2 regions of the Halopseudomonas salina genome follow, and region 2 is predicted to be linked to the other one. Evidence: predicted binding sites of a transcription regulator. Region 2 holds the regulator's gene; the other holds the start of a gene.
What was found. The regulator sigma-54, encoded in region 2, starts transcription at its own class of promoters, with help from an activator protein. The targets are predictions, from matches to a motif close to ANTGGCATNNANNTTGCTNT.

Region 1: the regulator sigma-54 is predicted to act here: its motif matches at 1,675-1,694, upstream of fliD (flagellar filament capping protein FliD).

The regions. Positions count from the first base shown of each region.
Region 1 covers NZ_BMFF01000003.1:330,926-334,017, forward strand. Annotated here, with positions in the region: gene fliS (flagellar export chaperone FliS) at 1-141, opposite strand, end outside; gene fliD (flagellar filament capping protein FliD) at 141-1,613, opposite strand; gene IEV54_RS08930 (flagellar protein FlaG) at 1,717-2,121, opposite strand; gene IEV54_RS08935 (flagellin) at 2,197-3,092, opposite strand, start outside.
Region 2 covers NZ_BMFF01000009.1:24,833-27,924, forward strand. Annotated here, with positions in the region: gene lptB (LPS export ABC transporter ATP-binding protein) at 1-573, shown strand, start outside; gene IEV54_RS16070 (RNA polymerase factor sigma-54) at 657-2,156, shown strand; gene hpf (ribosome hibernation-promoting factor, HPF/YfiA family) at 2,248-2,556, shown strand; gene ptsN (PTS IIA-like nitrogen regulatory protein PtsN) at 2,584-3,042, shown strand; gene rapZ (RNase adapter RapZ) at 3,048-3,092, shown strand, end outside.

The DNA of each region.
Region 1 (3,092 bases), on a different contig from region 2:
TTCGGGGTTACCCGTCGCCTGGGCGTGGCGAGCCAGCTTGACGCGTTCAATCGCGCCGTTGAGCAGCAGTTGTACCGCGCGATATTGCGACACTTCCTGGGAAATGCTGACTTTTTTATAGGTATCGATTGGGCTTTTCATTAACGTCTATCCTGTCTGACAACGCCTGGGAGATTACTGAGTGCACCGCTTAGATAGTCGCTGGTGCCCGAGAGCTGAGCCACCAAGGCATCCATGGCGTTGAACTGGGAAAATAGCTGCGCTTCAAGCTTGTCGATGCGGCGTGTCAGTTGTTCACGCTGACCATCCACGCTGGAAAGCGTATTTTGCAGTGCCTTGGTGCGCGACTCGAGAATGCCACCACCCTGGGTGTAAGGGTCAGTCTTGGCTTCCAGTCTCGAAAGGATACCTGAGTCGCCAGTGAGGAACCCGCTCAGCTCCTCGAAGTTTTCCTCAAGTACCGTATCCATTCTCTGATCATCGATTTTCAACGTGCCATCGCGCTGGGTGGAAATTCCCAGGTCGGCGAGCAGGCGAAGGCCATTGGTTCCGCCCTGGGTAGAACCGAGCTCATTTCGAATAGCAGAGGAAAATGACCGCACCGAAGCATCACCAACAAGGGCTGCAGCCAATGGCTCTCCGTCATCACCACCTACCGAAGTTACCTTTGTCAGGCTGCCGATCGTACCCATCATCTTGTTGTAGGCATCGACAAATTTCTTCAGCGATCCCTTGACGCCCGCCCGATCCTCGGCAACACCCAGACTTATAGTGCTGGCGTTCTGCAAGTCCTCTGCGGATTGCGCAGACTTAAGGGTCAGCGTGACCCCCGCAATAGCGTCTTCAACAGTATTGCTGGCACTCGAGAGAGGGATGCCATCAATTGCCAGATTGGCGTCCCGGGCGTAGCTGATCACACGGGCCGCACGGGGATTTGCCGGGTCGTACGCTGCAGGTTCGTAATCAATCAGGGTCGGATCTGGGGGGGTGAAGTCCAACTGACCTAGGTTGCCGGTAGTACTGCTGGAGCTGACGCTGATATCGTTACCGTTACCCGCCTTGTCCGAACTCAGTACCAGACGTGCTCCGCCTGCACCGCTGGGGTCGCTTACGATCGTGGCGGACAGGCCGCTGTTTTTTCCGGCCGCATTGATCGCATCGCGGATCCCGGCAAGACTGCTGTCGTTTTCACCGATGGAAATATCGAGAGCTTCTCCACCCACAGAAATAGTGAGTGTACCGGTACCAACGGGGTCAGTGGCGTTATCCAACCCCTGCAGGGACAATTTGCTGGTCTGCGCCAGATTGAAGACCTGGACGCTGAAGTTGCCTGCGGTTGCCGTTCCATCTGCCTTGGCGGTAAAGATGTCCTGCTTGGCGGAGGTGGCACTACGTTTCTCGAACAGGGCGGGATCGTTGAGATCCTTGATCGCACTCTGGAAGTCGGAAATCGCACTCCGAAATTGTCCAAGCCCGGAGAACTTGGCCGTGGTGTCCCGCTCCAGACGATTCAGTTGAGCGGTTTTGGGAGCGCTTTCCGCATTCACCATTGCCTTGACGATATTATTGATATCGAGACCGGAACCAACACCTGTAAAACCTTGAATAGCCATAAGCCTGCCCCTACGACCGTTTTTTGGCGGTCTGCGTACCGAATAGAATGTCCCGGTAATGCAGGCAAGTTATGTGCCAGTAGAACCGGCCAGCAGCAAGCCCTCAGGCTTCTGCTTTAAACAGCAAGCTGCGAATTTCGGAAAGGCTCTCCGAGAGTCGCAACGCTTCTTCCGAGGGAATCTGGCGAATCACTTCGCCACTGGTAGCCTCGGTTACATTGATTACCACCCGGCCGCTGCTGTCATCCACGTTGAAGTTGATGTCACGCTGGACCGACTGGACGAAATTCTGCATGTCAGAAACGGCCGCATCTATTGCTTCACGGTCTGCTTCGACGGGCTGATCTGTCAAAGATGAGCGAGTAGCCTCATCCGTTTTGTTCGAGCTGATTGCTGATGCAACATCCGTTTGCTTGCCGGCAGCCCTGCCGACACTACCCGCCTCAACCGAAACACCGGCGCGTGCAGTGCTAGTTACTTCAAACGGTTTGAGAACGCCCATTTCCATGGTGCTTACCTCGCAAAGGAAAAAGCGGAGGGAAGGCTTTCAGCCCTCCCCCCGCAGTCTAGCTCCTATTCGACCTTAGCCCAAGAGGCTGAGGACGGCCTGGGGCAGCTGGTTGGCCTGGGCCAGGATTGAAGTACCAGCCTGCTGGAGGATCTGGTTCTTGGTCAGCTTCGCAGTTTCAGCAGCGAAGTCGGTATCCTGAATCCGGCCGCGAGCGGAAGAAGCATTCTCGGACACGTTCTGCAGGTTGCTGATAGTCGACTGGAAGCGGTTCTGGGCAGCACCCAGGTCCGCACGCTGGCTATCGATGGACTGCAGGGCGGCGTCGATGATGTAGACGGCTTCCTGAGCACCTTTGGCAGACGTGATGTCGATATCTTTCACAGAGTTATTAGATGTAACATCGGCCAGCGCCACTGCAGTCCCACCGCTGGCGGCCGTTTCGGCAGCAGCAGCAGTGGTGTCAGTAGCGAATGCGATCGACAGCTCACCCTTGTTGGCAGTACCAAGATCAGCATCAGTGATGACGTCAATTCCACCAGCGTCGTTGACGAACGCACCTACACCCATGTTGGCATCGTTGATAACTGTTGCCAGCAGCTGGGTCTGCTCGGCAGCGGTGGCGCCGGAGGCATATTCAGCGCTGATGGTAAATACGCGATCAGTACCGTCTGCACTGCCCTGCTCCACAGTGAAGCTTACAGCAACCGCACCGCTAGCCGTTGCTGCGGCTTGTGTAGCAATGGTACCGCTGCTGATGGAATCGGATTTCAATTCCTTGGTGCTAACCTCGTCCAGCTTGAGACTGATCGCTTCGTTCGCAGCACTACCAACCTGGAAGGTTTCGGTTCCGAAGCTGCCATCAAACAGCTTCTTGCCACCGAATGCAGTGGTGTTGGAAATCCGGTCCAACTCTTTCTTCAACTCGGTCACTTCAGAATTCAAGGCGTCACGCTCGGTGTCGCTGTTGG
Region 2 (3,092 bases):
CTGGTGAAGGCCGACCATGGTCACATACTGGTAGACGGCCTCGACGTCACCCATCTGCCCATGCATGGACGGGCTCGCCAGGGCATCGGCTACCTCCCCCAGGAGGCATCCATTTTCCGCAAGCTGAGTGTGGCCGACAATATCATGGCGATACTCCAGACTCGCAAGGATCTGGACCGGCAGGGCCGGCTCGACAAGCTGAGCTCCCTGATGCACGAATTTCATATCCATCATCTGGCCGACAGCAAGGGCATGAGTCTGTCCGGCGGCGAGCGCCGTCGTGCTGAGATAGCTCGCGCGCTGGCAAGTGACCCCAAGTTCATTCTGCTCGATGAGCCCTTTGCCGGTGTGGATCCGATCTCGGTAAACGATATAAAACAGATCATTCAGCATCTCAGGGACAAGGGCATTGGCGTGCTGATCACCGATCACAATGTGCGCGAGACACTCGACATCTGCGACAAGGCCTACATCGTCAGCGATGGGCATATTATCGCCGAGGGAAACGCGCAGGCCGTACTCGACAATCAGCTGGTCAAGGATGTGTATCTGGGCCAAGAGTTCCGGCTATAAAAACAGGGTCGATTCAGGCATGCTAGCCTCAGGCCAGCCTCGCACCAACGCCAGTAATAGCGCATAAGGTAATACGTCCGATAATGAAACCTACGCTCGTCCTCAAGATGGGGCAGCAGCTGACCATGACGCCGCAGCTGCAGCAGGCCATCAGACTGCTCCAACTGTCGAGTCTCGACCTCCAACAGGAGGTTCAGGAGGCCCTTGAAGCTAATCCGATGCTGGAAATGGCTGACGAGGCTGACGATGATCATGGCGGCTCGGGATCAGATGGAGCCGACAACGACGATGCCCCCGCCGTCTCCGTACCCGAGCCGGTTGAAATGGACGCCATTGATCAGCACTCCCAGGCCGCCGAGGAAGGCAACTGGAATGAACAGATTCCTAGCGATTTGCCCGTAGATACCCAGTGGGAAGATGTCTATCAGACATCGGCAAGCTCGCTCCCCAGCGGCGATGATGATGACTGGGATTTCACTTCCCGCACCGGTACCGGTGAAACGCTGCAAAGCCACCTGGAATGGCAGCTGAACCTGATTCCTCTTTCGGAAACCGACCAGCTCATTGCACTATCGATCATTGATGCAATCAATGCAGACGGCTATCTGGAGGAGTCTCTCGAAGAGATCCTTGCCTCCATCGACCCGGAGCGCGAAGTGGAGCTCGACGAAATCGAAATGGTGCTGCACCGAATCCAGCAGTTCGAACCCGTGGGTGTAGGGGCACGTGATCTGAGCGAGTGCCTGCTGCTGCAACTGCGCCAGCTGCCGGCCGACACCCCGCTGCTGGAGCAGGCACAGAAGGTCGTGCGCGATCATCTGGGCTTGCTTGGCAGTCGCGATTTCAGTCAGCTGATGCGTCGCACACGGCTCAAGGAAGACCAGCTGGGTCGCGTTATCGCGTTGATCCAGACGCTCAACCCCCGCCCCGGCTCGGAAATAGCTTCGGGTGAACCCGAATATGTGATCCCCGATGTTATTGTGCGCCGCGACAGCAACCGCTGGATTGTCGAGCTGAATCAGGAATCTGTTCCCAAGATCCGGGTCAACAGCCAATACGCCTCCATGGTACGGCGTGCCGACTCCAGCACAGACAACACCTACCTGCGCAATAACCTGCAGGAAGCACGCTGGTTCATTAAGAGCCTGCAAAGCCGCAACGAAACATTGATGAAAGTGGCCACTCAGATTGTCGAGCACCAGCGCGAGTTTCTCGAGTACGGTGAAGAAGCAATGAAGCCCCTGGTGCTGCACGACATAGCCGAAGCCGTAGGTATGCATGAATCAACGATCTCGCGGGTAACTACGCAGAAATTCATGCACACGCCTCGGGGTATCTTCGAGCTTAAGTACTTTTTTTCCAGCCATGTCGGCACCTCTGAAGGCGGCGAATTTTCCTCCACGGCGATCCGCGCGCTGATCAAGAAACTGGTCTCGACAGAAAACCCGAAGAAACCATTGAGCGACAGCAAGATCGCTGGTTTACTGGAAGAGCAGGGAATTGATGTAGCCCGTCGTACCATCGCCAAGTACCGCGAATCGCTCAATATCGCTCCGTCGAGCGAACGTAAGCGGATTGTCTGACCGGCGGGCCTGATACGCAGAGCACGAAATACGGCATTATGGGGAATCGACTTCGTTTCCCTGCTTCATCAAGCCAATCAGGAGAAGTCATATGCAACTGAACCTAAGCGGTCATCAGCTCGACATTACCGATCCACTGCGCAATTACGTGAACGAGAAAATGTCCCGCCTGGAGCGACATTTCGACAAGATTACCAATGTTCAGGTCATACTCGAAGTCGAGAACTTCCGACAGAAAGCTGAAGCTATCCTGCATGTAGCCGGCGGCGAGGTAGTCGCCAACGCAGAGCACACAGACATGTACGCCGCCATTGACCTGATGACCGACAAACTTGATCGGCAGCTGATAAAGCACAAGGAAAAAAACCTCAATCGCCAGCAAGGCGTCAACGACCGCTAACCGCTAAGGCAACCGTAGCCAAAACCCATGCAAATTGATCACATACTGACCCCCCAGCGCACCTTTGCCGGTGTGCAGGGGGGCTCCAAGAAAAAGATGCTCGAGCTGATCGGCAAGATGATCGCCCAACATAGTCATCTTGATCCCGACAGCATTTACCAGAACCTGATAGCCAGGGAGAAACTTGGCTCAACCGGTTTTGGTAACGGTATAGCCATACCCCACTGTCGGCTGGAGGATTGCCATAAACCGGTAGGCGCGCTGTTCCAGCTGCAATCGAAAATTGATTTTGATGCACTGGACGGAGAACCGGTGGACCTTATCTTTGTGCTGCTGGTCCCACAGGAAGCCACCGAACAGCATTTACAGATACTCAAGATGCTTGCCGAAAAGCTTGACCAGGCTAGCCTGCGTGAAGCCTTGCGCGAAGCGGACGATGCCGATGAGCTTTATCGCATCATGACCGTTACAGACTCGGATACCTGAGCGCCATGCATCTTGTTGTAGTCAGTGGTCGTTCCGGGTCCGGCAAAAGT